One region of the Aquimarina discodermiae genome, then DNA from elsewhere that is predicted to be linked to it. Evidence: riboswitches for the same ligand, from Rfam matches in the RefSeq annotation. Region 1 holds a riboswitch; the other holds the start of a gene.

The links. Region 1 has a riboswitch for cobalamin ahead of ABW636_RS10295 (TonB-dependent receptor plug domain-containing protein). Riboswitches for the same ligand answer to the same signal wherever they lie in the genome.
Region 2: linked by a shared signal. The riboswitch ahead of ABW636_RS03185 (TonB-dependent receptor) and the one ahead of ABW636_RS10295 (TonB-dependent receptor plug domain-containing protein) in region 1 are both predicted to bind cobalamin.

What each region holds. Positions count from the first base shown of each region.
Region 1 covers NZ_JBFMKP010000014.1:6,696-23,701, reverse strand. The annotation lists gene ABW636_RS10355 (HlyD family secretion protein) at 262-1,560, opposite strand; gene ABW636_RS10350 (peptidase domain-containing ABC transporter) at 1,661-3,865, opposite strand; gene ABW636_RS10345 (hypothetical protein) at 4,283-5,014, opposite strand; gene ABW636_RS10340 (hypothetical protein) at 5,092-5,802, opposite strand; gene ABW636_RS10335 (hypothetical protein) at 6,290-6,466, opposite strand; gene ABW636_RS10330 (FecCD family ABC transporter permease) at 7,051-8,082, opposite strand; gene ABW636_RS10325 (ABC transporter substrate-binding protein) at 8,083-9,222, opposite strand; gene ABW636_RS10320 (hypothetical protein) at 9,424-10,134, opposite strand; gene cobC (alpha-ribazole phosphatase) at 10,314-10,832, opposite strand; gene ABW636_RS10310 (adenosylcobinamide-GDP ribazoletransferase) at 10,814-11,581, opposite strand; gene cobT (nicotinate-nucleotide--dimethylbenzimidazole phosphoribosyltransferase) at 11,684-12,718, opposite strand; gene ABW636_RS10300 (bifunctional adenosylcobinamide kinase/adenosylcobinamide-phosphate guanylyltransferase) at 12,726-13,229, opposite strand; cobalamin riboswitch at 13,314-13,644, shown strand; gene ABW636_RS10295 (TonB-dependent receptor plug domain-containing protein) at 13,722-15,677, shown strand; gene ABW636_RS10290 (S8 family serine peptidase) at 15,937-17,006, opposite strand, start outside.
Region 2 covers NZ_JBFMKP010000004.1:4,330-21,335, reverse strand. The annotation lists gene ABW636_RS03210 (CHAT domain-containing protein) at 1-3,280, shown strand, start outside; gene ABW636_RS03205 (cobyric acid synthase) at 3,546-5,015, shown strand; gene ABW636_RS03200 (pyridoxal phosphate-dependent aminotransferase) at 5,012-6,028, shown strand; gene cbiB (adenosylcobinamide-phosphate synthase CbiB) at 6,016-6,939, shown strand; gene ABW636_RS03190 (AAA family ATPase) at 6,940-7,473, shown strand; cobalamin riboswitch at 7,624-7,810, shown strand; gene ABW636_RS03185 (TonB-dependent receptor) at 7,918-10,179, shown strand; gene ABW636_RS03180 ((2Fe-2S) ferredoxin domain-containing protein) at 10,182-11,009, shown strand; gene ABW636_RS03175 (Rossmann-fold NAD(P)-binding domain-containing protein) at 11,039-11,851, shown strand; gene cobA (uroporphyrinogen-III C-methyltransferase) at 11,854-12,579, shown strand; gene ABW636_RS03165 (alpha/beta fold hydrolase) at 12,720-13,577, shown strand; gene ABW636_RS03160 (sirohydrochlorin chelatase) at 13,769-14,707, shown strand; gene ABW636_RS03155 (HIT family protein) at 14,732-15,133, shown strand; gene ABW636_RS03150 (hypothetical protein) at 15,239-15,703, shown strand; partial or broken gene ABW636_RS03145 (spondin domain-containing protein) at 15,716-15,973, shown strand; gene ABW636_RS03140 (hypothetical protein) at 15,970-16,107, opposite strand; gene ABW636_RS03135 (hypothetical protein) at 16,747-17,006, opposite strand, start outside.

The DNA.
Region 1 (17,006 bases):
ATTTTTTATAATAAAGAGTTCATGAATCTTCGATTTCGGTTAAAAACAAAAAGTCAAGATGAGTTCAAAATGTGGAAGAAGTACCTGAAAAAAATCCATGTCTAAAACTTTTTTCTGCAAAACACATATATTCATAGAGATTTAACGTGTTTTTGGGGATGATGGTTTATATTCATGATACCCAAGCCTGATATTTGTCGTATCATACGAATAACTACCAAGTTAATGGTACAACATTACGATAAAATTTTAGAACCGTAATTATTTATCCATTAGTGTTCTAAACTGATAAAAGAATCGTTCTATAAGACGAAGATCTTCGGTAATTATTTCGACAACTCCTCTCATTTCTTGCTTAAAAGGAATCTCCTTGTCGTATGTGGTAATTAGTTTTTCTGGTAATGCTACTTCTATTAGGTATAAACCATCTTTATTAGGAAGAAGTGAGATGTGTTTTACTTTTCCTTTAAGCGTCCCAAACTCATTATCAGGAAAGTTCTCTAATCGAATATTAGCGATCTGCCCTGCTTTGATTTTTCCCGAGTTCTGTGCAGGAGCTTTTATTTTTGCGATATATGAAGAGTCTTCAGAGGGAATAATAATAAATACCAAATCTCCTGCAGCTACGGTTTGATTTTCTGTCCAGAAATTAAGAAAAGATGCTCTCCCATCCATATCAGATTTAAGAACATATCGTAGCTCCCAATCTTTGATACTCTTTTTTAGCTGCCCAAAGGATTGGATTACTTTTTTAAATAAATTAATCTCTTGTTTTCTTTTATTGATCTCGGTGCCTTTTGATGTTTTGTTGGCATTACTAATACTTTCTGTAATTTGTGACAATTGTACATCATTGTTTTCATAAGCACGTTTTACTTGCAGATAATCTAATTCTTTACTTTCATACTCTTGTGCAGAGATAACACCTTTTTCGAATAAGTTTTTTTGACGTTGTAATTCCTTTTTTTTGTAGTCTAACTCTGTTTTACTAAGTCTTTTTTGAGCCTTCAAATTTTCAAACCTTCTATAAAGCTCTGAGAGAGATACCTGGTTGGCAATTGCTTCATTAGAAAAAGGCTGCAATTCTTTATTCAAAATATACTCAGAGTAGCTGTTCTCAAAGATTGCAAAACTAGTTTCGATTTCTCCTAAAAATAATACAGGGATATCGTTTATAGGAAATTTAAAAGCTGTGTTGCTTACTTTGATAGTATCCACAATAGACTTAAGCAAGAATACGTCTTTATAATTAGCACTACTTTGTAAAATGGCAAGTGGGGTATTTTTGGTAACTTGTTGATTATCTTTTATTAAGATAGATTCTATTTTCTCATTTACTTTGGCATATACTTTTTGAGGTGGTATTTTGGTGGTGATAATGGCCTGTGCCGGTATTACATCAGGATATTTTATCAACCATGATAAGAAAAGAAGTAGTAGTACCAATGCTAGAATCAAAAGATTCCCCCATCTGATCATCCAATGTGGTACACGAGTCAAAATTTCCTGTACTTCTTCACTGCGTAGTTGTATGTCGTCTAATGTATTTTCGTCTGGCATGATGTATAATTATAAATTACGAACTTTGGTTGTATGTGATGGGTTTTTACTGGTCATGACATTCTCTTTTTCATTCATCTTCTATTCGTAATTATTGTGTTTATTTTCCTAATTCAAGTTGGTTTTTTACTAGATTAAAATAACTCCCTTTCTTTTTGATGAGTGCTTCGTGATTACCTACTTCTACAATTTTTCCTTTGTCTAGTACTACGATTTGATGCGCATTTTTTACCGTACTTAATCGATGCGCAATTACCATTACAGTTTTATCTTTGAAAAAAGTATCCAACTTTTCCATAATAACTTTTTCATTATTGGCATCTAGAGCAGAGGTAGCCTCATCAAAGAACAAGTATTTTGGGTTTTTGTATACGGCTCTGGCGATAAAAAGGCGTTGTTTTTGTCCTGTACTTAGACCAATCCCTTCCATACCTATTTTTGTATTATACGATAGTGGGAGTGATTCTATAAACTCTTGTATATTGGCTACGTCGACAGCATGAGCTAATTTTTTCTTATCGACATAATCATCTCCTACAGCAATATTATTGGCGATCGTATCATTAAATATATACCCTTCTTGCATTACCACTCCAAATTGATCTCGCCACGATTTTTGAGATACATTTTTAAGGTCATGATTACCAATAAAAATTTGACCTTTATCAGGTTCATAGAATTTAAGTAATAGCTTCATTAAAGTGGTTTTTCCACTACCACTTACACCTACTACAGCTGTTATTTTGTTGGCAGGAATTGATAGGTCAAGCCCTTCTAATACTGGTTTTTCGGATCCTACGTACCTGAAATCCATGTCTTTAATATCAAATCCAACTTTATCCGGAATTTCTTTGATTCTCTCTACACCAGCCTCTTCTTCATCTTCTTTATTATGGATTTCACCCAGTCGCTCTAATGATATTTGTGCATCTTGCAATTCACGTAAGAAGTTGATAAGTTGAGAGATAGGAGCATTTAATTGTCCTACGATTGCCGTAATGGCAAGCATCATACCTAGAGTGATATCTCCATCAATAACCAGTTTGGCAGAAAAGACAGTGATCAAAATGTTCTTTAACTCATTGATAAAAGCAGATCCTACGTTTTGATATTGTTCTAAAGCAAGATTTTCTATCGAAATTCTAAAAAGTTTAGCTTGCACAAACTCCCAATTCCATCGCTTTCTTTTTTCGGCATTGTGCAGTTTAATTTCCTGCATCCCGTTGACCAATTCTATCACCTTACTTTGTTCTTCACTAATTTGAGAAAAACGTTTGTAATCAAGCTTTTTACGTTTCTTAAAAAAGATAAGTACCCAGGCAAAATAGAAAAAACTACCCACTGCAAAAATTCCGAAAATAGGGACGCTGTAATAGATAAGTACAATACTAAATACAATAAGGTTGACCATAGAAAATAATACACTTAACGAAGACATTGTTAAGATCTGTTCTATTCGTTTATGATCGTTAATTCTTTGCAATAAATCTCCTGTCATTTTTACATCAAAATAGGAGATAGGTAAATTCATAAGTTTTATAAAAAAATCAGAAATTAATGAGATATTAATTCGGGTACTTAAATGAAGCAAAATCCAACTACGTAATACATCTATTAGGGTTCTACCTATAAATAGAGATAGCATCGCAATGAGTACGAGGTATACAAAATTAAGATCCTGATTTTTAATCCCTACATCGACTATACTTTGCGTTAAAAACGGAGTAATAAGCTGTAATAAACTTCCTGCCAGTAACCCCAGCACCAACTGAAAAAGAAAAGTTTTGTATTTGAATAGATACTTTGAGATGAATTTAAACCCAAATTTTTCATTTTCTTCTTCTAGATTATCATCATAAAATTTGGGAGTAGGCTCTATTAATAAAGCAACTCCTTCTTCTGTGTGTTCATCTGCATTGTTACCAATCCAAGCTTTGATAAACTCCTCTTTGGTATAGGTGATTAATCCATGAGCGGGATCAGAAACATAAATTGTCATTGTACCTTTGCGCGAGGTTTTTATGTTATAAACAACTACATAATGTACTTTGTTCCAATGTACAATACAAGGAAGCGGAACCTCTTCTAATTTGGTAAGAGAAAGTTTTACACCAAGAGATCTAAATCCAATTTGCTCTACAGCTTCGCTTAACCCTAAAAGAGAGCTTCCTTCTCTAGTGGTTTCACTCAAAGCCCTAAGTTTTGGGGTATTTAATACCCTACCATAATGTTTTGCAATAATTTTAATACACGTTGGGCCACAGTCTTTGGACTCTGCTTGATGGTAAAAAGGAAATTTTGGCATTAAACTTTTCTAATTAAAATAATTTATGTGTGTGTTATAGCTAAATCAGTTTATAATGTCATTCCAAACTAGATTTGGAATCTCATATTTCTTGGCTATTTGCATATTAAGTAAGATGCCAAATCAAGTTCATGATGACAAATAATATAGATTTTGCTATAGTACACAAAGTAAAGTAATTCTTTTTGAATGCACAGCTAATCATTACTAGGAATTTCTGTGTTAGCAGTTAAAATTCCTGAAAATCGATAAAATCAGTTGATTCTTTACAATCTATCGGGTAGTAAATGAGGAAAAAATAATAGTCGTTTGTATTAAAATTTATAAACTACGAAATTTTAAACCAGTTCAATATAAAAAGAGGGTGTTTTAACTTTTTAGACACCCTCTAAAATTTTTAAGTTTACAACTACTTTATTATTCGAAATATAAAGCAGAAGGATTATTATTTCTAAATTCCTGAAAAAAGTTTTTTGCATTAGGGTCATCATTATCTAACCAAACATTAGGTTGAGTATAAATACGAGTTGATCCACTAGTAGGTTTTGGTTGTATATATGAGGGTGCGTCTACATTGAAATAAGTAACATACCACCCATCGTTCCCACTTAATTTGATTTGTGTGGTCTCTAATATTATGTGACTAAGAGGTTTTGAAGATGATGAAAAATTTGGTGAATAATTTATTGAAAAAATATAATAATCCCATTGACCTTGTTCTCTGTCATCAATTGGGTTATCTAGTATGAAATCGGGAGATTTAAAAATTATAAATTTACCTGAATTAGAGAATACTTCAAAAGTTGCAGTAAAAGTTACATCATCATCAGTTTCTGCATTTTGTATTTGACCTGTACGTGTTGCTACTCTTATTAACCAATTAGTACTTGATGAACGATTTGAGTTTTTTTGCTTGTATTTATTTATGAAATTTTTAGCATCTTTTTCAAATTTAGCATTAGCTTCTTTTTCGGTTAAGTTCTTATCATATGATGCATGAAAGATAGGCTTTTTTAAAGCTGTAGTATGATCACTATTTATTTCTTCACGAGAGGCTTCCTGAACTTGTACAGATTCATTTTCAAATTCAGATTTTTCACAAGATGTGATAGCTAATATTCCGCATAAAATAAATGCGATTTTTTTCATTTTTTTCATTTTTTTGAGTTTTAAGATTACGATGACTGCTAGTTGGTCAGAAATATATTTATGTTACAACTAATTTATTAATTGAAATTTATGACAGAACCATTTCCAAAAATTGCATATTCATTATTTGCTTTAGGATCGTCATTATCTAACCAAACATTAGGGTTACTATGAAGATAAGCTCTTCCGCTTGATTGATTGGTTTGTATAATTGGATCTACATCAACATTAAATGTAGTAACATACCATCCATCGTTCCCATCCAAATTTAGTTTTATATAAGCTAGTTCAACCCATTTAACACGTGGTCCATATGTATTATCTATTCTAAAAATATAATAATCCCATTGCCCTTGTTCTCTGTCATCTTTACCTTGTCCATATAAATTATCTAATACGATGTCATGAGCATTGAAATAACCTAAATCTGTCAGAAATTGTGTATTGAAAGTTACATCACCATCAGTTTGTGCATTCTGTAATTGACCTGTACGTGTTGTTACTCTATAAAACCATTCATCTGTACCTGATGAACTTTTTGAGTTTTTTTGCTTGTATTTATTGATAAAACTTTTGGCATCTTTTTCAAATTTAGCATTAGCTTCTTTTTCGGTTAAGTTCTTATCATAAGTAGCATGAAATATAGGCTTTTTAGAAGCTGTAGTATGATTACTATTTATTTCTTCACGAGAGGCTTCCTGAACTTCTACAGATTCATTTTCAAATTCAGATTTTTCACAAGATGTGATAGCTAATATTCCGCATAAAATCAATGCGATTTTTTTCATTTTTTTGAGTTTTAAGAGTTTTAAGATTACAATGACTGCTAGCTAGTCAAAAATAGATTTATGTTGTTATAAAAATTTATTGCGTATTTATAATTAAAAAGCTTTTTTTAGGAGAAAGCACCTATACTTGAGTGGTCTAAACTTTTTTCATTTTTTTTCTTTTTAAATTTTCTAATGCTTGTAACCATAAATGCTAGATCGTTACATTCTTTCCAGCTGTTTGTTGTTGTAAGAATTGGTTTTAGATGTTTTACGTGTGGTAACGCAAATATCTACTGCTCTTATATTCCATTCGAAAGAAGTTTAAACCAGTCCAATAATATATCGGCAAAATTTAAAAGAGTAACCTAATAAAAATAAAGAAGTAGTTAGGGTTGTCAACAAAATTTATAAGTTATGAAATTAACAACCCTAATAATTAGTTTCTAATGCCATATTGATTATAGGCATTAGTTTCTAGTGTGTACAAAATTGAGAGGTGAGAAGGTTAATTCTCATTACAATCAACTTCAATTACTGTTTCTAAACATTCAAAATTTTCATAATCATATTTTATACAAACTAACACATCTTCACAATCGTTTAAGAAAAAATTACCTCCAGTAATTTTACTTTGTGCTTCTTTAGACAGTTTTTGTCCTGTAATTTCAAAAATAGTTTTCATAATTATTTAGGTTTTAATATTAATTGAAGTAAAGCTAAAGAATAACCAGTGTTTATTTTTTACACTTGTATATAGTGTTGTTTTGATTGTATAAAGTGTTGATTTGACTGTATAAAATGTTAGCCTAAGTATAGAAAAATGATAAATACAAAATAATTCGAACTCAAGTTCGATTGGTATTTAAAGTTAATGATTATCCGTTTTGTGTAATACTGATGTTTTCAATGTCATTCTGAATTTATTTCGGAATCTTGTTACATTCATAAGTACTATAGGGCTAAATCAGTATATAATGAGATCCCAAACTAGATTTGGGATCTCATTGTTCTAGGCTGTACAGCTGTTAACTAAGATACTGAATCAAGTTCACCATGACAAATACTATAGATTTAACTATAACTTATAACAAAAGCCTGAAACAAGTTGACAATTATGCGTTATTATGCATTGCGGACATTCAATTTAAAGTTTTAGTGCAAATAGTTTGATAGGTATAACTAGTAATCATTTACGTTATTATAAAGACAAAAATTATACACTCAACAAACAATAGTTTTATGGGTAATGTTCATTAATAGTGTTTTTTAAAACAACATTTTTCGTTTCCGTATTAATAACCATATAACTACCGGTGCGCCAATTAATGAGGTAATTGCATTAATTGGTAATGTATATTCGCTGGTGGGTAATTGTGCTATACTATCACAAATAAGCATAATAATGCTTCCGAGTAAGATAACAGCAGGTATTAATGTTTTATGATTCGAAGTATGAAATAATTGACGAGTAAGATGAGGTACAGCCAAACCAATAAAAGCAATAGGACCGGCAAATGCTGTGATACTACCCGCAAGTATTCCTGTTGCAATAATAATCAATACTCTACTTTTTTTAACGTTCAATCCAAGGCTACGGGCATAGTTTTCTCCTAGTAAAAGAGTGTTTAAAGGTTTTATGGCCAAAAGAGCAAGGAGTAAGCCTAGAATTGATAAACAAAAAAAGATGAATACATCATACCAGGAAAGGTTACCGAGGCTACCAAAGCCCCAAAAAATATATTGTTGTAATTGATCTGCTGGAGCAAAATAAGAGAGTACACTTACAATGGCAGAGGTAATACTCCCAAACATAAGGCCAATAATTAATATAGCCATAGTATCTCTTACACTACTGGAAACAATCATGACCGCTATCAAAACCAATATACTCCCCAGACTGGCAGCAATAACCAATCCCCATTTCGAAACCAAGAAAACAGACAATGATGCGGTGGCAAAGGAACTTCCTAAAATTAATAAAGCGACCCCTAAACTGGCACCAGAGCTAATTCCTAATACAAAAGGCCCCGCTAATGGATTTCTAAACAGTGTTTGCATTAATATACCTGCAACTCCCAATCCACTACCTACAATAATTGCGGTAATAGCTTTGGGTAAACGATAATTGATAATGATATGTCTCCAGGATTCTTTTTCTACTTCACCACCCACCAAACAGCTTAGGGTATCCAACCAGGGAATAAAAACAGATCCTAAGCTTATATTGGCTATAAAGCAAATGATAAGAAGCACCAGAATACCTATAAAAGCTCGTTTATATGATTTATTTTGGGTCAATTAGTCTAGTTTTTCAAAAAAATAGGGTTCATAATCTGTTAATAGTTCGGGGTGAGCAATTTTGATAATGTCTTTTAAAATTAAATCAGGTCGCATGGGCCCAAGCTCATAATATATCAAACCGCCTTTCGATCCTTTTTTTAACGACGAAGAATATACGGCTTTATTTTTAAATGCATCAAATAATGGGTATCTATGATTTTCTTGAGCAAGTTCATCTAGAGAGGTGGCATTACCTGCACCTATCCAAAGAGATGCGTTTTGACCTTTTTCGAGTACACTTTCAAAATTTAGGGTTAAACTTCCGGTTTCTTTGGTGTCGCTCCACAAATAATTGGTATGTGCATCTCTAAAAAAAGTAGATATATAACTGTTACCCCCAGGAAGATACCAGATATCTTTAAACATATTACCAGATAACACGGTTGGGGTATTCGAAGTATTGTAGGCTAACCCAACCGCTTCATTATAATTTTTTTTGATGCTCTGGAAGATTTCTTCTGCTTTATCTTCTTTGCCAAAAAACGCTGCGATTAGTTTTATCCATTCTGCTCTTCCCAATGGGTGCTCTTCCATCCAGGAACCGTTCATTACAACAGGTATTCCGGTTTTCTGAATTAGATCATAGGCTTTGATATCTCCTGTGGTCGAAAAACCAATGATGAGTTCTGGCAATAGTTCAAGAACAACTTCGGTATTTAAATTGTATTCTTTACCTAGCTCTTTAATCGCTCCTTTATCGATCAGTTCCCTGGTTTTTTCTGAAGAAATGTAATCGGTATGCGGAAACCCAACCAGCTTTTCTTCAAGCCCTAGGTATTCTAGCATGGGGATATCTGTGGTCGAGGTGACCACAATCCTTTCTATAGGAACTTGTATAAAAATGGCTGTATTTGATTTAAATGGTTTTTCGGTTCCTTTGGGATGTAAAATATAGGTTAATTCTCGCTTTGCGCCAGGCCAGGGAGTAGTGACTTTGATTTCTTTATAGGTTTCGTGGTTTTCAATTATAAGCCCAGATGCACATTCGATATGTTGCGGTGCCATATACATCACCGTAAGAGGTGTACTTTCTTTGGGTGCCTTCTTACAAGAGAACATAAACGTGGTTAGTATTGTAAAGAAGAAAATAATACGCATCAAAAATCCTTTTTTGTAAAAATAGTAAATCAGGATAAGTTATATTGTAGGATGAGGTTAATTTTAATGAATGCTATACCATAGTAGTACTATTTATTTGATAATTGAATAATTGTGTTTTGCCAAATTGATGATAAGCGTATAAATAAAAAAAGCAGCCAATACTGACTGCTTTTTGCATGGGGCGAAATTTTTATGGTATTACCTTCCTGGTCGACCATCAACATAAAAGTGTTGCGTTCTACTTTGGGAAACACAAAAAATACTATTTCTCTTTGATACTTTAAGGGTTACTTTTGACGATCTTCCTCGACGTAGTGATGCATCACGTCCTGTAGTATGACGGGTTCCTATATTATCCACTACTGTCCATTCATATTTATAATCCGAACTATAGTTTTTGGGATGTATAGATGAATAGTACTGTAGCATTTCTGTATCTTTCCTTTCTGGACATATAAGTGATGCTGGTATGGCTTTAAACTTTACTGTAGATATACCTATTTGAGTAGCACTTGCTTGATAGATAAATGAAATTTCGCCAGCGTCCGTACTGTTCCGAATTGCTTTTACACGTTGACTATTTTTTTCGACAATTGTAAAGCTTCCTGTTGCAGACCAACCTATATAAGGGCCACAAGTTTGATCAGAAACACCTACTACGGTAACACCTACATAAGGAAAAAAGCCTTCAGGGGTAATGACTACCGTTCCACCTTCGTATTTTTCAATATCCCAACAATTGATATTTTGACTGGATTTGGTAATGGTATGGATCGTTTCTTTTGATTTGTCTATGGTAAACGCCTCTTTTTGCTCAATGACCGGGAAGTGATCTTCATTGGTTTCACAGCTACTTATGAAAACAAGAAAGGCCGCTAAAAAAAATGTTTTTAAAATCTTTTTTTTCATGATGATGTGTTTAAAGTTACTTGTTTGATGAACAAATGTGTATGTTTCAAATGTAAAAGTATTGGGCGATTAGTTTTTACCTGTTTTCAGTGAAAAATAGATAGTGTCATTTTACTGAATGTAGTGTCATTTCATGGTTATCCTATAAACAAATCAGGGAGTATAATGGGACTCAGGTATTAGATTTTAATAACTTCGCCATAGGTTACATTTATGCTAAAAGAGTCTTTGAGATCTATGTTACGTAAATATGACAGTAACGCTCGTATAGGACCCGCATGCGTAATGATGATTATTTTTTCGTCAGAAAGAAGATTTAGATCTGCATAAAAATCCAACATTCGCTTTTGTAACTGTATGTATGATTCACCATTAGGTACCTTGGTAGTCACAAAATCCTTCATCCATGGATCAAGTTCTTTTGGGTTTATGGTATTCCATGATTTTAATTCCCAGTCGCCAAAATCCATTTCTTTTAATCGATTATCAAAAAAAATAGGTTTATTACAAGTTTGAGCAAGGAGTTTGCAACGTTGTAAAGGACTACAATAGATTTTAGAAATTTCTGAAATAGGAATATTTTGATGAATTTTTACTACTTCGGCATCAAAACTTTCTGTAATTCCGATATCACTTTGCCCGTAGCAGATACCTTTTTCGATATTGGGGATTGTATGTCTTACCAAATATATTTCCATAGGGCAAGAATTGATAGATAAAAAATAACTTCGCTAAGCTGTTGGACAGCACCTGCACAATCTCCTGTTTGTCCACCAATCCATTTTTTGAATTTAATTCCTAAAAATACTTTAGAAAGATACATAGGCAGTATCACTAGAAATACCCACAGATTTTTAAAAAATAGCAAAGGAATACAGCCTAAAATCAAACTTATTACCAGCGACCAACTACTTATTTTTTTTGTGGTAGGTTTTACTTTACTACTTTCAACATCACGTACATAGAGATGTGTAAAAAGTAAAGTAGTTGCTATAAAGCGACTTAGACTATGGCCAGATATGATCAGTAAAGGAATAAAATAAGGGTCCATCTCTCGTATTGCGGCAAATTTTATGGCGAGTATAAAAAGTAATCCTATGGTACCATAAGTTCCCAGCCTGGAATCTTTCATGATACGTAAAATACTATCCTTTGTCCACCCGCCGCCAAATCCATCGCATACATCTGCAAATCCATCTTCATGAAATGCTCCGGTTATGTAAATAGTCACGAACATAGAGAGAAGTAATGAGATTTCTGTAGAAAAAATAAAAGAGGCTCCATAAAACACAATCCCACCTATACTGCCCACTACGATACCTACCAAAGAAAAGTACTTAGCACTTAATTGTAGATATTCTGATTGATGATCTACCCATTTTGGACAAGGAATACGAGTAAAAAACATCAAGGCAGTAAAGAATATATGTAGTTCTTTTTTTAGCATTTTTTAACTATATGATTTAGCACTAGAGGATATTTATTTCTATAAAAATATAATAATTTCAACCATCAACCATCAACCATCAACCATCAACCACCATAGGCGTTACCCTTCAGAAACTCCGGCACTTTCAAAACTGGCCATGTTGTTAAGAAATGCAACCGAAGATTCGAGTATGGGATATGCTATAGCTCCACCAGTACCTTCTCCCAGTCGCATCCCAAGGTTAAGCAGTGGTTGTTTATTCAAAAATGCAAGCATTTTTTGATGCCCTTGCTCTCCAGAGGTATGTGCAAAAATACAATAGTCCAATATATTAGGGCAGATGGCATGTGCAACTAATAGAGCAGCGGTAACAATAAAACCATCGATAATAATTGTCATTTTGTATTCTGCGGCTTTTAACATAGCTCCAGTCATCATTGCAATTTCGAACCCTCCAAAAGTGGCTAAGGCTTCAAGTGCAGAAGAAGGAGCATACTTCTTAAATACATTCGATAGTATATTTTGTTTGATTGTGATAGCTTCAGAGGAGAGTCCTGTGCCAGCCCCTACACATTCTGCTATAGGTGTCTTGGTAAAATATGCCATTAGTAAAGAAGCAGAAGAAGTATTGCCAATTCCCATCTCACCAAAACCAATAACATTAGTTCCTTTCTTATGTGTATTGGTAATTAGTGTCCCCCCTTGTAAGAGAGCCAGATTACATTGATCAATAGTCATTGCGGGTTTTTCCTGATAATTCTGAGTTCCGAAATCAATTTTTTCATGAAGGATATCAAGCCCTTTATCAAATTGATGGTTTACTCCTGTATCAACAATTTTTAAATCAATTTGATGTTGTTTACAAAATACATTGATGGCCGCTCCTTCATTAATAAAGTTATACACCATTTGTGATGTAACCTCTTGCGGAAAAGGATTTACCTCTCCTTTTTCTGCAATACCGTGATCTCCTGCAAAAACAAAAATAGCTGGATGCTTTAATGTTGGAGTTTCTGTATTTTGAATTAGCCCGATTTGCAATGCAATTTTTTCTAAGGTGCCCAGTGCCCCTATAGGTTTTGTTTTGTGATCAATTTTGTGTTGAATTGAAGCTGCTAAGCTTTTATTATGTATGGGATGTATATCAAAATTCATATAGCTATTATTTAATTTGAACTGGGATTCCCGAAACCATTAAAGTTGCTTTGTCTGCATGTTTGGCAATATGCTGGTTCATCCATCCTTGTAGTTCTGTAAATTTTCTACCAATTTCTGTGGTTGCATGAACTCCCATTCCGATTTCATTAGAAATAATAATGATGGTAGCATTAAGATCTAATAACTTATCAAACTCTGCTTTGGCCTGGGATAGTGATTGGGTTATATTATTATCGGTATCTACAAAAAAATTGGTTAACCATAAAGTCACACAATCGATCACTACTACACTAGATTCGCTAATTACTTTAGAAAGTTCTTTTTCTTCTTCTATCGAGATCCAACGCTCGTCTCTATCTGCAATATGTCGATCTATACGTTGTTGGTGATTGTCATCCCAAATACGAGAAGTAGCCAAATAATGTGGAGTGTTGGATAGCTGTAATGCCAGCTTTTGCGCATAATCACTTTTTCCAGATCGTTCTCCTCCTGTGATGTAATAGATCATTATATTCACGTTTTAAAGAGGCTAAAGGTAATAGTATATATTATTTTTTTGCTAAAGTTTAATTCAAATTCATTAAAATATAATAAATTCGCGCCGAATTTTGGTGCTGACACCTCGTTTTGAAGTGGAAGCTTAAAAGGGAATCAGGTAAAGTGAAGTACGAAGGTAAATTTATGAGTTATAATTTTTTTGATGGTGACTCTAAAATCGTAAATCAAGACTCCTGAGCTGTTCCCGCAACTGTATGCTTAGCCTAGTAATAGGTGCTTGTTGTTATTCTCTATAGCCACTGCTTGGATCAGATAGTATTCGATGTTTTTATCAATTAAAGACGGTACAGAATGATGTTTTTTTTAGGTGGGAAGGTAAATAACAAGACGCGAGCCAGGATACCTGCCATGATTCGATAGAAGTCAAACTTTCGGGATAAAGGTTTGGGTATGGGTAAACTACATACTTTTTTCCGGTAATTGTAATTAATTAAGTAGTAAAATGATCAAGAAGAGATTTTTGGGAGTAGCATTTTTAATGCTAGGTTCCTCTGTTGTATTTGGGCAGGAAACTCAAATAGAGGAAAATGTAAACGAATTAGAAGAAGTTGTTATTTCTGATTCTAAGTTCAAGTTAAAGCGCGAGCATAGTGGTAAGGTAATTACCAAAGTAACAGAAAAAGAATTGCAACGCAGTCAAGGGCAATCGGTAGCAAATGTTTTAAGCAGGGTCGCTGGGATGGTGATTAATGGTAATACAAGCGGTGCCGGAAAAGACTTAGGCTATTTTATTAGAGGGGGACGTAATCGTCAGGTTGTAATACGAGTAGACGGTGTAACCATTAGTGATCCCGCTATTATTTCAGGAGAGTTCGATTTAAGGTTGTTATCTGTAAATCAAGTAAAGGAAATCGAAATACTAAAAGGTGCTTCTAGTACACTTTATGGATCAGGTGCTGGGACAGCAGTAGTTAATATTCTTACAAAGAAAGCAAGTAAAGAAAAGGTAACGGCAAATTTTCAATCGAGTATAGGAACCAATCAGACGAATGATGATCAGGATTATGATATCAATGAGTTTGTTAATCTGGCTTCAGTAAATGGTACATTGGGCAAGCTAACTTATTTGACAAGTTTTAGTAACCGATTTACAGATGGGATCTCTTCTGCAAAGAAACTACCAGAAGATACTTCTGTAGGTTCTTTTACCAGTGATGCGTATTCTCAATATAATGTAAATGCAAAGTTAGGATACAAGTGGAGTGACCGACTTAACATAGGTTTTTTGGGTAATCTAGATGCATATAAAAATGATATTGATGATGGAGCTGGTGTCGATGGACAGAATATTTCTGATAGCGAACAGGTAAGAGTTGGTGCCAATCTAACATATACATACCCAAAGGGGAGTATTGGTGTTGTTACCAGTTATGCGCTGTTAGAAAGAACTTTTGAAACTGCTTTTCCATCAAAATCAGAAAGTAGGTTTTATACCTACGATGTATATAACAAATATAAATTTAATAACCGATTGTATACTGTTATAGGGATCAATGGTTCAAATAGTGATTATAATGGCTTTAATGCCTCTGGTAGAGGAGAAGAGTTGATACAAACTATTAATGATAGAGAAGCCGATTTTGATATTGTAGATCCGTATGCTAATTTGGTATATGTTTCTAGTTTTGGGTTAAACGTGAATGCCGGAGCTAGATTAAATGTTCATAGCTCATATGGTACTCATGTGGTTTATACTATAAATCCATCCTATACCTATAAAATCGGAGAAAACTATCTTAAAGGGATCGCTTCTTATAGTACAGCTTATATTACTCCATCTTTATTTCAGTTGTATGCTGCTGATTTTGGGAATCAAGATCTAAAACCAGAAGAAAACGCTACTATAGAAGGAGGGGTAGAGTTTTCGTGGGCTAAAAAAATTAGAGTAAGTGCCGTATATTTTAATAGAAAAGAAAAGAATTTTGTGGATTTTGTAGATACGGGAGATTTTATTTTTAAGTATCAAAATATAGAAAATGAATTTACTACAGACGGTGTAGAATTTGAAGTAAGTTCGACACTGTTTGATGATAAATTGTCACTAAGTGGTAACCTTACTTATACCAATGTAGATGATGAGGTGTCCAGTATCAGAATCCCAGAATATATTGTTAATACAAATATTGGATATCAATTAAACAAAAAAACATATACATCGATACGTTATCAGTTTAATGATAGCCGAGACGATAGTTTTTTTAATAATATCACTTTTGCCTCAGAACCCAGGTCATTGGATTCATATCATCTTCTTGATTTCTATGTTAGTCATCAGTTATTAAAAAACCTAAACATCTATGGTAGTGTAGATAATATTATTAATGAAGAATATCAAGAAGTATTTGGTTTTAGTACAAGAGGAAGGAATGTTAGAGTCGGTTTTAATCTTAAATTTTAAGAGGCGATAAATCACTAATAAAAGATATGATATTATGAAATCTGTATCAATAAAAAATAGTGTTATTTAATTCACATTGTGGAGTTTAATTCTTCGAGGCTTGCCTCGAAATGTAAAAACTGTTTTTCAACTTGATGCCTCGTGAGCTTGCTCTGAGGTAGTTGACTTAAGAAATCATAATTGTGTAAAATAGAATAAATAAATATCCCCAAAACGTAAGTTTTGGGGATATTTTTAAGGTAATTAGTATTAAAAAAACTTAGTTAACAATAAAGTGTTCTGCTTGATGTTGAGTTTTTAAGATATAATGACCTGCTTTTAGTTCTTGTAGGTCTATGCTATTAGTAAATGTTCCTTTCTGTATCACCTGTCCTAAGGTATTGATTATCGAATAATTTTTGATTTCCAAAGTATTGGTTTCTATATTAAGGATACCATTGGTTACAGGATTTGGATAGATAGAAAAACGACCTATATTAGAAAGTTGATTTGTACTTTGTTTTGCAAAAAGAGTATTTGCAGAGGTACCACAAGCACCCAGATTAGTCCAGCTATCAGCAGTTTTTTCGTACAGGTTTCCTTGATAGGTTACTTTATCACCCACTTGATAGGTTTGTGACGAACTCCATGCTGTTACACCTTCACAAATATCATTAGAATTACCTCCAGATTGTATGTTTACCGTATAATCTTCTACTTCTCCATAGTTAAATGTACCACAAGCAGATGGTGCCGCATTGTATCGCATTATGACTCTCATTCTGGTAGCTCCGTTGGTTGCAGTTTCTGGTACAGTAAATGAACCACTTACGGGTGTGTTTTGAGTACGATCCTGAGTCCATACTTGCTCTCCTGTATCATCAAAATCTCCGTTTTGGTTGTAATCTATCCATACACTATAGGCTTCATTATATGTAGTACCAGTCCAGGTAGGAGTGATGGTAATGGTATTTGATACCCCTTTAGACAAGTTGGTAGAGATAGCAGTATGGTCTGTATAGCCACTTCCTAAAGATGAAGAATTGTCTATAGATCCTAATTGTACCCTACTAATATACTCTTCTGATGCATTATTACCGCTTGCAGTGCAATAGCTGATTTGCGAAGTTGTGGTCGTAAAATTAACAGAGGTACTATAATTTGAGTTTGTACCATCTGGACATTTACTTCTTACTTGTGCTTCATAAGCAGTAGAGGCCGTTAACCCTGTAATCGCTCTAGAATTAGTATTTGCGGAAACAGTAGTCCAGTTATTAGTACCCGTTTGACGATATCTTAGGTCATAAGTAGCACCCGATACAGTATCCCAACCTATAGTAGCCGAAGATG
Region 2 (17,006 bases), on a different contig from region 1:
AGACAGTGCAGTTGTCTATTTTAAAAAAGCATTACCCATCTATCAAGACAACAAAAACTGGGAACGGGTTGCGGGGTGTTATAATAAGATTGCAGAAAGTGAAAGGTTAAATGGTAATTATGAAGAGTCTTTAAATGCTATAAAATTAGCTTTAGAAATTTGTAATAAATACTTACCAAAAAATAACGAAGAAGAAGCTAATGCATATGACAACATTGGTAATTACTACGCTAATTATACTTCTTATAAATCAAATCATAGTACTACTAAATCGTACTATAAAAAAGCATTTGACATAAGAAAAAAACTTTTTTTAAACACAGATATACCTAAACTATATTTACATCTTAATACTGGAAATTTTTTTCGATACCAGAATAAATATGATTTAGCATTAATACAATATCATAAAGCTTTATCCGTCGCTGAAAAATTATTAGCAATAGATTCACCCAAAATTGTAATTATTAATTACTTCATTGCTATTGTTTATAGCAAAAAAGAAGAATATGATAAAGCATTATTATACTTTAATAAATCATTAAAATTTTTGAATAAAGATAGCTTTCTAATGGCACATATCTATAGTCACATTAGTGTCATTTACAATAAACTTAATGAATATGATCAGTCACTCATTCTTTTAAAAAAAAATCTACTTTTTTTAAAAAAAGAAAAAGGAAAAGACCATCCTACAGTATTTATAATTCTTAATTCAATAGGTGTTTCTTACAAACATAAAGGAGAATATGATAAGGCTCTTTACTACTATGATAAAGCTCTTAGAACTGAGAAAGGTTTAAAAAAAAATAGGAAGTATACTCTCATTACTCCAAATATCTATAACAACATAGGAGTGGTTTATAAATACAAAGGAGAATATGAAAAATCACTATATTATTTAAAAAAGTCGCTTAATTATAATTTTATAAAACTTAAGCAAGCAAATACTACAAACTATGTAATCCAAATGTATAATGAAAAAATTGCTAGAAATCATAATAATCTAGGGAAAGTTTATCGTTTAAAAGGCGACTATAATCAAGCTTTATTATATTTAAACAAAGCACTCATTTTAAGGTTGCAAATCTTTGAAAATAATCATTCGGCAATAGCCGAAACTTACAATGATCTAGGAGAAACCTATTATGCTCAAAAGAAATATGATACTGCCTTAATGCATTATCAAAGAGCGTTGAAAATGAGAACATATCGGTTAGTAGAAAAACTTCCTGACATCGCTGACTCTTATGATAACATAGGAGACCTCCATTTCGACAAAAAAGACTATGTCAATGCACTAAGTTACTACCAAAAATCATTAGATATAAGGTCGACTTTATTTAATACCAACCATCCCAAAGTAGCACAATCGTATAATAGTATGGCAAAAGCGTATGTGGCACAAAACGACTACATTAAAAGTTTATCACTTTATAACAAAGCTATCAACGCCAATAAAAACCTACAAAAACAAGATGATACAGATCACTATTTTGATCTTAACATCTTATTAAGTTCGTTACAGGGCAAAGCCCAGGTGTATAACCAATTGTATAAACAAAGTCAAAAACAAGAATACGTAACCCATGCGATCAATGCCTATCAACAAGCTGATCTACTAATCGACCAAATTCGAGGTACCTATACTGCCTATCAAGACAAAGTAGCTTTTGCCAAAAAAGCCAAAACTATTTATCATGAGGCTATGGCTACACAATTGCAAGTATATGAATTGCAAAAAGACCCAAATGCGTTGGCACAAGCCTTTTATTATACCGAGAAAAGCAAGGCCAATACACTAAAAGAACTCTTAAACAATGCTAATGCCAAAAAATATACTGGATTACCAGATACACTGCTTACCCTGGAAAAAGAACTACGTACCGATAGAGCATTTTACCAATCACAAATCACTAAGGAACATGCAAAGCAAAAAATAGATTCCACAAAAATTACACGTTATGAAAATCAATTGTTTGAGACCACCCAACGACAAGATTCATTAACCCAACTCTTAGAAAAAAATTATCCTGCTTATTACCAACTGACACATCAAAAAAAGATATCCTCACTAAAAGATATCCAACAACAATTAAATGATCATACTACGGTATTAGAATTTTTTACTGCAGATACGCTTACTTATGTGTTTATCATTTCTAAAAAACAGGTAAGTGTACAAGAATTAGCAACTCCAAATCTTGCAGAACAAGTAGCAAAGTTTCGCGATTATATTACAGATAAAGACCTGGCGGCTTATAAAAAAACAGCACATCGATTGTATCAACAACTGGTGGGGCCTATACACAATCAACTGGTAGGTGATCAATTGATCATCATCCCCGATGAGTCGTTATGGCATCTTAATTTTGAGTTGTTACTTACCACACCTACATCCACCAATAATCCTGTTAAACTCCCTTATCTGCTTAGAGAGTATGCCATCTCATATGCCAATGCAGCTAATCTGATCTTTACCAAGAATACTAATAACTATAACGATGGTGAAAAAAAGCAGGAATGCCTGGCATTTTCATTTTCAGACAGTACCCAACTAGCAAAAAATAGTAATCAACCCCATCAAATGAGCCTGGCTACCCTAAGAGATTTGGGAGATGATCTACCCGGTACCCGTAAAGAGATCAAAGCCATTTCTAATATTATCGATGGGCAATATTATTATGGGTCGCAAGCCATAGAAGCAAATTTTAAGAAAAATGCAGGGCAGTATAACATATTACATCTCGCCTTACACGGTGATGTAGACCACGAACGACCCGAAAATTCGAAACTCTATTTTACCAAAACCAAAAATACTCTAGAAGATAATCTCTTATACGGTCACGAATTATTTGCTATGGATATTCCGGCAGAGCTTACCGTATTAAGTGCCTGTAATACGGGTACTGGTAAAATTGCCAAAGGCGAGGGGATTATGAGTTTGGGTAATGCATTTCAGTACGCAGGTACCAAAAGTTTGCTATTAAGCCGTTGGGAGGTATCAGACAATACGACCCCAGAATTGATGAAATATTTTTATACCCACCTTAAAAAAGAAATGAACAAAGCCAAAGCCTTACAACAGGCAAAATTACAATACCTCGCCAATGCCGATATACATCGTACCCAACCGGTATATTGGGCTGGTTTTTATCTGGTAGGTGACCCTGCTCCTATTCATTTTGAGGATAACACGTTGCTGTATTGGGTATTGGGTATAGGTGGTATCATAGTGCTTCTTTTGATTGGGTTTTGGTATAAGAAGAAAATTGTGTAGTTGATGATTGGATTTTGGGTATCTGGTGTCGGGTGTTTGGAATAGAAGGGGGATACTTCCGACATCTGACTTCTAGCTTCAAACCCACATATTCCTAAAATGTTCTCGATACAATCTGCTTAGGCAGATTACTCGAACAGACGGAGAAACTATTAACTTCATCTATCAGCTAATAACCATTAACCAAAAACTTCAACCCCATTCAACATTCAAGTAAATTACCTACATTTGGCAGCAATTCATCTAGCAATAAAGAATGAGTTTAATGAAAAAACTACGCCCCATTATGTTTGTGGGTACCGGTTCTGATGTTGGAAAAAGTATTCTGGTTACTGGTATATGTCGACTTTTACAACAAAAAGGATATCACCCGGCTCCTTTTAAGGCACAAAACATGTCACTTAATAGTTTTGCTACTCCTGATGGATTAGAAATTGGAAGGGCACAAGCCGTACAGGCAGAAGCTTGTAAAATTGCTTGTACTACCGATATGAATCCTGTTTTGTTAAAACCATCGGGTGCTAATAAATCACAAGTAGTTTTACATGGCAAACCTATAGGGGATCAAACCATTAAAGAATATTTTTTAGGAAACAATAAAGCAGAACTCTTCGAAGAGGCAAAAACGGCTTTTTTTAGATTACAAAAATCCTATACTCCTATTGTGATGGAAGGTGCGGGCAGTATTAGCGAGCTTAATCTAAAGCATAGAGACATTGTAAATATGCGAATGGCCCATGCTGCAGAGGCCGATGTATATCTGGTGGCAGATATTGATAAAGGCGGTGTTTTTGCTAGTGTGTATGGATCGATTGCCTTGTTAGAACCCTGGGAAAGAGAACTGGTAAAAGGAATTATTATCAATAAATTTAGAGGAGATGCTTCTCTTTTTGAAGATGGAAAAAAGACACTCGAAAAATTGACAGGAATCCCCGTTTTAGGAATCGTTCCTTATGCCACCGATATTTATATCGAAGAAGAAGACTCGGTTGGACTGGCAAAAAAGAAAACCACCACCACAGATGGGTTGGTTAATATTGCGGTGGTTTTATTACCCTATATTTCTAACTATACCGATTTTAATGTATTAGAAAAAGATTCAAGAACACATTTGTTTTATACCCGTGATCCAGAAAGTATTGCAAAGGCCGATATTATCATTCTTCCGGGGAGTAAAAATACGATTCAGGATCTTTTATTTCTTAGAGAAAAAGGAATTGCACAGGTTATACTAAGAGCATATGAAGAGGAAAAAATGATCATAGGTATTTGTGGTGGATACCAAATGCTGGGGAACCAGATCGAGGATCCATTGGGGGTAGAAAGCGAGGTAAAATCGATTCCGGGATTAGGAGTTTTACCCATAGATACTCAACTTACTGCAGAGAAAACAACAACCCAATGTAATTTTAAGTTTAAAGCGTATGCTGAAACCTGCTCTGGATATGAAATACATATGGGAGTAACTACTTCTAAGGACGTATCCCCTTTAAATAATATAGGGCAGCAGCCTGAAGGATATCAACAAAAAAACTGTTGGGGGACCTATATTCATGGGATTTTGGACAATACTGTTGTGATAGAAGATATATTACGACATTTTTCTTCAGAAAAAACAAGTACCCCTTTTGATTATAAAAAATACAAAGAAGAAAACTATGATAAACTGGCAGCATTGTTAGAAAAACATATCAATATTGAAGCTATAATCTCAGAAATGCAGCATACATTATGATATACGGACACGGCGATGATGGCTATCGATATAATACCTCGTTTAAAGCAAATTTTAGCTCTAACGTTTGGTACGAAGGGACTTCAGAAAAACTACTGTCTCATCTACAAGAACAATTAGCTACTATTGCCAGTTACCCAACTCCTAATGCAGATGAGTTGGCCACCAAAATTGCAGCTCATCATCAAGTACAACCCGAGCAAATTCTGGTGACTAACGGAGCTACAGAAGCATTTTATTTGATTGCGACTCTCTTTTTTGAAAAGTGGGTGGCTATAGGGATTCCTGCATTTGCAGAATATGAAGATGCCTGTGTTCGAAACCAGATGAAGATTAGTTATTTTAATCGATCCGAATTAACAACCACTTCTTTTGATGAGGATTTGGTATTTCTTTGTAATCCTAATAACCCTGATGGGTTTAGTACCTCAGTTTCAGAAATAAAAGAACTGCTAACAACCTATCCAAAAACAGTATTTGTAATAGACGAGGCGTATATTGATTTTACTATAGAGATTGCATCTTGTGTTTCGCTTTTAGAAGCGTTTGACAACCTGATTATCGTTAAATCATTGACCAAACTGTTTACTATACCGGGACTACGATTAGGCTATATTGTATGTCCAGAAACTATAAAAACACGATTGCAGCAATCCAAAATGCCATGGAGTGTGAATACGATGGCTATCGAGGCAGGGAAATATATCTATGATCATTATGAAGCAATGAAGCCTAATATGTCTGTACTTTTGAAGTATAGTAGGATGTTGCAACAACAGGTTAATGCGATAAACGGTTTTAAGGTGATTTTTTCGGCAACCAATTATTTTTTGGTAAAACTCGATACCCCCGATGCGGCAAAACTCAAAGACTATCTGGCGCACCATCATCAATTATTGATAAGAGATGCTTCAAATTTTAGAAGCTTGGATACTCACTATATTCGTATTGCCAGTCAATGTCCTCAAAAAAATGAACTCTTAATAAATGCATTGCAAGCATGGAGTATATAGTAATCATTCCTTTACTAATTGGGTATTTACTCGATTTGACATTAGGGGATCCCAGATGGTTACCCCACCCCATACGATTGTTTGGAAACTGTATTGCTTTAGGCGAAAAAAAGTTAAATACCTCTCCATTTAGATTTGTAAAAGGAATGATCCTTACACTACTATTGGTTGCTATGGTTGCCTTATTTTTTTACTTTGTGCAGCAGGCGTTATTCTCATATCCAGTGGCCTACTTTATTTTTTCTTCGGTCTTTGTGTTTTATGCCTTGGCAAATAAGAGCCTGATCGAAGAGGGCAAAGCAGTATTTAACGCCTTGCAACAAGGATTGGATCAAGGTAGAAAACGATTGTCGTGGATTGTTGGTAGAGAAACCGATCAATTAGATGCACAACAGATAAAAACAGCTGTTTTTGAAACCCTATCAGAAAATTTAAGCGATGGGGTAATTGCGCCTTTATTTTATTATGCTTTGTTTGGTGTTCCTGGAGCGATGAGTTATAAAATGATCAATACGCTAGATTCTATGATCGGTTATAAAAATGAGCGGTATATTCGTTTTGGTAAGTTTGCTGCAAAATTAGATGATGTAGCCAATTTCATTCCGGCCAGGCTCACTGCATTTTTAATGTTATTGGTGACTGCAAAATTACATAAGATTCCGTTTGTACTTCGATACGGCAAGCAACATGCCAGTCCCAATGCTGGATATCCCGAGGCAGCGCTAGCCGCTATTCTGGATTGCAAGTTTGGAGGTCCTAATTATTATCACGAGCAATTGATAGAAAAACCCTTTATAGGAACAAATGACAGAATCTTAAAGGATCATGAAATAAAAACAGTAGCACGTATTAATCAAAAAGTAACTTTTGTAGTTGTGCTATCCATAGGGATCATTTATTATTATATCTAAATGGGATCTACAAATAAAAGATATATCATTACCGGGGGGCCGGGAACGGGAAAAACAAGTTTAATTACCGAATTACGAAAACATGGATGCCTGTGTTATGATGAAGTTTCCAGAAAGATAATAATCGAACAACAAGCATTGGGAAGTAATAAGACTCCCTGGGGAGATCTTCCTGCTTTTGTAGATTTGGTATATCGACAAACCATAAAGGAATTAGACCACCCTGTTCAAAAAAATACGTTTGTAGATCGTGGATTGCCCGATAGCATCGCATATTTATGTGCAAAATCATATCCTGTTCCTGATTATTTATTAGATTTTTTATACAAAACCTATTATAAAACGACAGTCTTTCTGGCACCACCCTGGGAAGAGATTTATATCAATGACTCACAACGGCCTCAATCCTATCAAGAGGCAGTTTGTATTCATGAGCATTTGGTAATGATCTATCAAAAGTTAGGTTTTACTATGCATGTTTTACCTCAAACAACTTTAACAAAACGTGTAGATTTTATAATGTCTATTATTTAAACAAAAAAAGTATCTTCGCCGCCGGTTTATGGTTCTTTTAGATTTATATAGTTAAATCCATATTATCTGTTATGCTGAACTTGATTCAGCATCTTATTGGAATGTATACAGCCAATAAGATGAGATCCCAAATCTAGTTTGGGATGACATACATACTGATTTAGTTATAGTAACCTGAAAGATGAAAAGGGAATTTGGTGCAAATCCAAAGCTGTTCCCGCAACTGTAATACATAGTAAAGTTATAATCATTATGCCACTGTAATAGTACGAATTATTATGGGAAGGCGATTATAATTGTGTAAAGTCAGGAGACCTGCCATAATCTATTTTTTAATATTAACTCTCGGGTAAAGAGTTAGATATAGTTGGAGCCTTGTACAAAAAATGTATTAAGAGTTCTTTTTATTTCTATGCCTTTTCCCACTTAACTTTAATTTTATCAATGAAAAAAATTATGTTTTGTGGTGTATTGGTTTTGATGAGTCTATCTGTCTTTTCACAATCCAGTACTTCCATTTTAAAAGGAATTATTAAAGATGCGAATAGCGGTTATAATATTCCTAATGTCTCCATTACTTTACTAGAACAAAATAAAAGAACGACGAGTAATACCGATGGCCATTATCGATTAAAACTCCCAACAGGTACATACAACGTTCAATATTCGGCAATAGGTTATGCAACAATTACAAAAAAAATTGTACTAAAAGCAGCAGAGCAAATACAACATATTGGACTTCATTTTTCTGAAACCGAACTATCCGAAGTTATTATTCAATCTGATAAAAACAAGGAGATAGGTGTTAATAAGGTTTCGAAAATATCATTAAAACTGAGGCCTGTAAACAGCGCGCAAGACCTATTGAAAACAGTACCGGGACTTTTTATAGCACAACATGCTGGAGGAGGTAAAGCCGAACAAATTTTTTTAAGGGGTTTTGATAATGATCACGGTACAAACTTTGCTGTTTCTGTAGATGATATTCCTGTAAACCTGAGCTCGCATGCACATGGACAAGGATATGCTGATATGCATTTTCTTATTCCCGAAACAGTAGGAGATGCCAATTATTATAAAGGTCCTCATGAGGCTACTTTGGGAAATTTTGCCGTTTCGGGAGCTGCCTTGTATACAACAAAAAGCAGATTAAACCGCAATACTCTAAAATTAGAGTATGGTCAATATGATTTTGTGCGTGCGCTAGCAATGGTTACTCTTTTGGATAAAAAGAATTTCTTGTCAAAAAACTATGAGAATGCCTATATTGCTATAGAAGGTATCTATAACAAGAGTTTTTTTGATAGCCCTCAAAATTTAAGACGTTTGAATACTTTTTCTAAATATACGCTGGATATAAACGATAAAAATACCTTAACCACATCGGTATCTACTTTTCATAGCAACTGGAATGCATCTGGGCAAATCCCCCAACGAGCCGTTTTAGGAGGAAGAATAGATAGATATGGTGCAATAGATGATAGCGAAGGAGGGGATACAGAGAGAATACATGTAAACGTTCAGCTGGAATCTAGTCTATCAGAGAAACTAAGTTTTAAAAACCAGGTGTATTATCTTTCTAATATATATAATCTCTATTCTAATTTTACATTTTTTCAGAATGATCCCGTAAATGGAGATATGATCCATCAGTCAGAAAACCGAGATGTATTTTCTTATAATGGAAAATTTTCTTTAAACACTACGTTGGGAAATTTAAGAAGTAAAACAGATTTTGGTTTTGGCGTTCAGTACAATAATAACAAGACACAATTGAACAATACTATTAAAAGAGTACCTATAGAAACTGTTAATACTTTTAAAATAAAAGAAACCAACTATAGCCTTTATCTTAAAGAGCAATTAAAACTTAGCAATAATTTTACGATACTGGCAGGAATTAGAGGGGACTATTTTACCTTTAATTTAGAAGAGCTTTTACCAGAAGCTGATAAGGATAACAATGATGCTTTTAGATTTAGCCCTAAACTTAGTCTCTTCTATGATTTGTCCAAAAATATACAACTATACGCAAAAGCGAGTACTGGTTTCCATTCTAATTATACCCAGGCTGCTGTAGAACAAAAATCCATACATCCTTTACCAAAAGTAATAGGGTATGATTTAGGTAGCGAATTTAAAATAGGTAAAAAATTAGTTGCCAACTTAGCCTCTTGGTATCTTAAAAGTGATGCAGAATATGTATTTGTTTCTGATGGTTTTGAGTTTGAAAACAAAGGACGTTCAGAACGTATCGGTGCCGAGGTCTCGTTTAGATACCAACCATTATCATATTTTTGGTTAGATACCGATGTAAACTATAGTTACGGAACCTTGCTTGATGAACCCGAAGAAGCAAATAAAATACCTTCGGCACCACGATTTACTTCGACAGGAGGGGCAACACTTAGGCTAAAAAATGGGATTAATGGATCCCTTCGCTATAGATATCTTGCAGAACGACCCTTGGTAGAAGACGAATCTGTCATAGCAGAAGAGTACTTCTTAATAGATGCAGTAATTAATTATGCCAAACCCTCTTATGAAGTAGGAATATCTATTGAAAATATATTCGATCAAAAATGGATGGAAGCAGTATTTTATGACTCTTCAAAACTTCAGGAAGAACCAAACCCGGTAGAAGATTTTCATTTTACACCAGGAACTCCTTTCTTAGCTAAATTAAGCCTAACTTATTTCTTTTAATTATGGGAAAAAACATAGCAAAAGTAACATCAACCTTTCAATTTTGTGATGGGGGTTCGTGTCGAAAAGCAAAAAGTGAAATTGCCATACGTGAAGCAAGGGCCTATCTTCGTAATCAAGGATTATGGGATGATACCCATACCATAAAAACGAGATGTAATGGGCGATGTGAGGATGCACCAACCTGGATTGTACAACCGGGTAATTATTGGTATAAAAACCTAACTCCAGAAAAAGCAATTGCCATTGTAAAATCACATACCGAAAAGAATGAGCCTGTAGAAGAACATTTATTATATAAAGAGGGATGGTCTGTATTACTTACCGATAAAGAAAAAGTTGTGACCCCCCCAGTTTTTAAACATAAAACAGATCCCGAATTAGGAGATGCTCTGGTTGCAAGAGCTTTTGCGTCTGATCAACATCTATATCCGTTGTTACAGTATTTTTTTAGAGAGCCTAAGCCAATTGCAGTACGCCAGGATACCGAGCTCATCGAGATAAGCACTCCTCATCTGGTAGATTATTCTGATGATTATCAAGTTACTGTAAAGGGAAATGAGCTTGATTTACAATTAACCATCGCCGGAATCCCTAAAGATATTTCAGAGGAAATTGCAGCTCATAAAGTTAGTGTAGCAGAAGTGATTTGGCTTAAAAAAAGGGCTATCTTTACCAAGGCAATTCGGCTTAAAAATAAGAAAGGAAAACATCTGGTTACTTTCTGGATACGCGAAGAAGATCATAGAACCTGGGAGCATGTTTTGAAGATTTATTTATCGATGTCACCAGATAAGATTAGGATAGAAGAAGAAGCTAGTATAGAGTGATTGTATAAAAAGTTTAAAAGTTCACATAATTGAGTGTTAAGAACATAAGTATATTAGGATGTGGTTGGTTAGGATTACCCCTGGCGATTGACTTTATATCCAAAGGAATTAATATAAAGGGCTCTACAACAACTGCCGATAAAATTTCTACGCTTCAGGAACACGACATCACTCCTTTTTTGCTAACTCTTGGAGAGGAATCTAAAGAAGGATACGCCGATTTTTTATTGGATAGTGAGGTGGTGGTGATTAATTTTCCGCCAAGGCGAATTCCTAACATTATCAAAATCTATCAAGAGCAGATACAAAGTATATTGCCTTATATTTCGGCAACGCAAAAGGTGATTTTTATTAGTTCTACATCGGTCTATCAAAACACAAATGATGAGGTAACAGAGGCTATTGACATACATCCCGAAAAAGAATCGGGTAAGGCAGTTGCAGCCGTAGAGCAGTTATTGCAAGAACATCTTGAGGATCGTTTAACAATTATTAGGTTAAGTGGTTTGATAGGATATGATCGTTTGCCGGGTAGGTTTTTGGCTAATAAAAAAGATGTACAGAATGGCGATGCTCCTATCAATGTAATTCATAGAGATGATTGTATTGGTCTTATCCAGGCGGTTATAGAAAAAAAAGCATGGGGCGAGATTATTAACGGTAGTGCAGATCAACATCCAAAGCGTAAAGAGTTTTATACGCAAGCAGCGCAAAACATTGGACTTACACCGCCAAGTTTTAAGAAAGAAGAAAAAATTGCTTATAAAATCATATCGAATCGCAAGAGTAAAGAATTATTAGGATATACTTATGTACATCCCGATCCATTAAAATTAATTTAATCATGTATCCCGTAGCTATTGTAGGTGCCGGCCCTGGAGATCCGGATTTATTAACCGTAAAAGCCCATAGGCTTATTGAAGAGGCCGATGTGATTCTTCATGACAACCTGGTGTCTGATGCTATTTTAGAGATCAACAAGCAAGGAGAAAAAGTCTATGTAGGACGCAAATTTGGAGATACTTCTGATCAAATAGAACGACAACAAAGAATCAATGAGTTGTTGCACACATATCATCTCGAAGGTAAAAAGGTAGTACGACTCAAATCAGGAGATCCGTATGTATATGGTAGAGCTGCCGAAGAGGCCAGATATCTTACAGAAAAAGGAACTCCTTTCGAGGTAATTCCGGGTATTTCTGCAGCATTAGCAGCTGCCAATATTTTTAATATCCCCGTTACCGAGCGCAATAAATCTAATGCCATGCTTATTTGTACTGCGCATACTGCCGATTATTCTTTTGAGCAACTTACTGGTATTGCACATATGCTGAAAGCAGGAAACACGATTTCTATCTATATGGGATTAAAAAGTTTGCACAGGATCATTCCTAAACTGCTAGAGGTTTGTAAGGATACGAATATCCCTGTTAGTATTGCATCTCGGGTATCGCGAGAAGATCAGGCAATACTTACAGGTACCTTAGGAACCATAGAGGAATTGGTAGCAGAAAGTGATTTACAAATGCCTGCTGTGGTACTTGTTGGACCAGAACCAATACATAAATAATAAGGGCGTTACCTTACAGGTCGGGCTTTCTGTTACAACTCCTCTCACGCTTAGGCGTGATGCGGGGTTTTCACGACAATCCCTAACGCAAAAAAGAGATAATTTTAGCATGCTAATGAGTTAGCTACAACAAATACTTTATGAAAAAAAATATTTTACTGTTGGATTTAGTTATTTCCATATTCGTGTTTTCTCAATCTTATGCACAAGTAAAAGGGAAAACAGAATTTAATACTCCATATGGAGATAATGAAAATGTTGGAAAGTTTATTGAAATCAATGACGCAAAAATTTACTATGAAGAATATGGGAAAGGTGAGCCTCTAATTTTAATTCATGGTTGCGGAGCTAACATTAAATCAATGAAATATCAAATTGAATATTTCAGAAATAAATATAGAGTTATAATTGCCGATAGTAGAGGGCAAGGAAAATCAGAATTAAAAACCGATTCTATAACCTATAATCAAATGGCAAATGATTGGGAAGGGTTAGTGAATCATTTAAAATTAGATTCTATAAATATTCTTGGGTGGAGTGATGGAGGTATAATTGGATTAAAAATGGGAATCAATCAAAAAGTTAAAGTAAAAAAAATTGTAGCAATGGGAGCTAATTTAAGGCCTGATACCACAGCAGTAAACAGTTGGGCTCCAAATGAAGTAAAAGAAAATTTAATGAAAGTAAAAAAAATGATCGAACAAGGTGATACATATAAAAATTGGAATTTAGAATTGCAACTTGATCAACTTTTATTGAATCAACCAAATATTAGTCATTCTGAACTTAAGAAAATAGAAATCCCTGTACTTATAATTGCAGGTGATAGAGATATTATTAAAAATGAACATTCAGTTGAGATATTTAATAATCTTACTAAAGGACAACTTTGTATAATGCCTGGAACTAATCATTGGGCTCCATCAAATAAATCTGTAATATTTAATGAAATTGCTCATAAATTCTTATCAGAATCATTTGATTATACTAAAAAATAACTGTAGTTAACAATTTACTATATTGATTATGTACCTTTTAGGAAGTAAACGCCATAGGCAAGAAACGACAAAAAACAGATAAAACGAGCCAAATAAGGTTTTTAATATACATCGAAAATGATAGTTTGGTGAGTTCTATACTTATACTGAGCTAGACCTAAGTATGACATCTAAAACAATATGATAATCACATGAAAGAAGGAATATTACTTTGTGGACATGGTAGTCGAAGAGAAGCAGCGATTACCTCTTTTAAAAAACTGGTAACGATTCTTCAGGAACGCTACCAAAAAGATTATGAGGTAGACTATGGTTTTTTAGAGTTTAATCACCCTACCTATGAGGCGGCGGTAGAACGTATGTACCTAAACGGTATTCGAAAAATATATGCTTTACCGGTGATTTTATTTGCTGGGTCACATGCAAAAAATGACATTCCGTATGAACTAAATACGCTACAGAGCTATCACGACGATCTAACCATTACAATGGCAAAACATATTGGGGTGAGCTCCTTTTTGTTAGATCTTGCTGTTAAGCGTATCGAAGAAACTGAAGCCACCTTATCTCCTCTTGATCGTAAGGAAACTTGTTTGGTCGTGGTAGGTAGGGGTACAACAGACCCCGATGCCAATAGTGATGTTTGTAAACTAACCAGCATGCTTTGGGAAGGAATGGGGTTTGGGTTTGCCACCACCGCTTATAGTGGTACGGCATATCCCAAGGTAGATGAATCATTACAAATGATAGAAAAATTAGGTTTTAAGCGTACCATTGTTATTCCGTTTTTCTTTTTTACAGGGGTTCTATTAGAACGTATTTATGGTCATGTAAATGATATGAATATTTCTTCTGATCTTGAATATATCTATACCGATCCTTTTGGTACCGATGAATTGCTTATGAAAGCGTTTGACGAACGACTAGAAGAAGCCAAAACAGGAACTGCCTATATGAATTGCCAACTTTGCAAGTACAGAAAACAAGTAGTAGGTTTTGAACAAGACTATGGTAAAGAACAAATTGGTCACCACCTAAATGTAAAAGGAATTTTATTTGAAGAAGATGAAAAGCCGGGTGAAGTCAAAAACTCTTTGGGTAGTAAGATTAAAAAAGTATTGGGTATTTAATGAATACGAGTATCAGACATTATTATGAATAATTGCATATTCTGTAACATAGTAAAAGGAACGGCAAAGTCTTGGAAAGTGTATGAAACCAAAGATACATATGCTTTTTTAGATATTCATCCAGCTAGCAGGTATCATACTTTGGTGATCCCCAAAAAGCACTACACTAATATGTTTGATATTCCAGAAGAAGAGCTTGCAGCAGTGATCACTACTGTAAAAAAGGTAGTTAAGTTGTATGAAGAAAAGCTGGGATTTCGAAACATCCAGATCATAAGTAATTCTGGAATAGAAGCGCAACAAGAAGTATTTCACTTGCATTTTCATATTGTACCCAGAAAAAGAGGAGATGGCCAAAATATTAGACATAGTACGCATTCTGAGTGGGTACGTGATTTTGATGAGATGATAGAAAGGGTTAGGTAGTATACCAAGAATCACTTATTTCGAATCATTGATTATTTTGAACCTCTTGTAAGGTTGTAAGAAATTATCGTCTATTGATAGTTAACAATAAATAAAATCAATAGCATGATGAAAAAGAGTATAGTATTAATGTTTTGTTTGGCCATTATTGCAACTTCTTGTAGCAATGATGATACCAATGTTAGAGATACAGAAAGAGATATTACAAACTACTTAACTGTTAGTCTTGCATATGATGAACCGACAAAAACTTTTACATTAACTATTACCAAGGCCAATAGAGAAGCTTTACACAATCCAGGGTTTGTTACCCTAGGGATTCTCGTGATACACACTATGCCTAATGCATTATTTGAAGAAGGAATGCCATTAAGAGAAAATGGATTAGAAAGTTTGGCAGAAGATGGTTCTCCACAGGCAATTTATGATTGGTTTAATGAAGAAGGTTCGAACGGAGCTCCACTTAGAATATCTTCTTCGCATACTCCTTCTGCTCCAGGAGTAGCATACACATTTACAGAAAAAGATCCTTTCTTTACGCAAGAAGAGGCTGTAACTGCAGATAGTTGATTAGAAGAATTATCAGAAGATGGAAATAATGCCATTGCTTTAGCTTATTTAACAGATAACGGGATAAATGCTGTAGCTAGTCAGGAACCAGGAAGAGTTGGTCCTGGAGGAAGCTTAACTTTTACATTGGAGGCAGTACCAGGTGATAAATTTGGATTTGCGACCATGTTTGTAAAGTCTAATGATTGGTTTATCTCTTTTAATAATGATGGTGTAGCACTATTTAATGAAGATGGAAATCCAAAAAGTGGCTCAGATGATAGTATCTAGGCATATCTTTTTGATGCAGGAACAAAAATAGATGAAGCTGTTGGATTTGGAGCAAACCAACCACCAAGACAAGGTGATGCAAATACAGGAGCAGCCAATGAAAATACTAAGATTATAAGGGTAGAAGAACTCAACGATGAGCAATTTGGAAAAGGAGTAATTACTTCTGCCCCAGGCGTTGTTGCCTTAAATAATGAAAGAGAAAGGAGGTTATAATCTTATTACGGTAACGATTGAGCCTATCAACTAATTAATCTAAATTGTAATGGTTAACACTTAATCAGACAATTTTAGTAATTTAGTTTAAACCAATTTTACATCTGGTTTTATCTTCCTGCGATATTGAACAAAGGCACTTTTTGTAAAAGACTTACAACCTGAGAGGCCACGCTCTTTTTTCAAATACCCAACAAAGTTTTCTATTTCTATACACAAGCTTTTATTTAGAAAATTTATCATAAAGAGCAAAGTAGTTGAAAAAGATTGTTTCCTAGTTCTTGTAAAATCATTTTTCTGCACTTTAAAAGATTCTTGAAGTGAATTACTGAGAATCTCTTTCTGGATTTTTGAAAAGATAGAATACGGTGTTTTTTTTTTCAACATAATAACAGCTTGATAACTACATAAATATACGAAAATGCAACGTTAAAAACAACATTAAAAAACTGATAATCAGAAATTTAATATCTCAGCTTAATGACATTGAGCTTGCTCCGAGGTAGTTGACTTTTAAAAACTAACTAACTTAGGTATATTGCTATTTCTACTTGGAGTTACACATCCAATATCAATAGCCTTCTCGATATAGTATCAGTTTTATTTACACTGTTTTTTCTCAAAAAAGATAGGATTTTGTCTTCTTCTGGCTTCCCTTCAAAATTAGCCAGGACATTCTTTTTTGTGAGTTTAATAAGCTCTAGGGGAGCATATTTTGATTTAAAATAATAGGTAGTAAATAGTGGCCAATCTGGAACCATTTTTTTATTTTCTTTATAAATATGAAGGTAATTATTACATCCTAAAAATTCGCAAA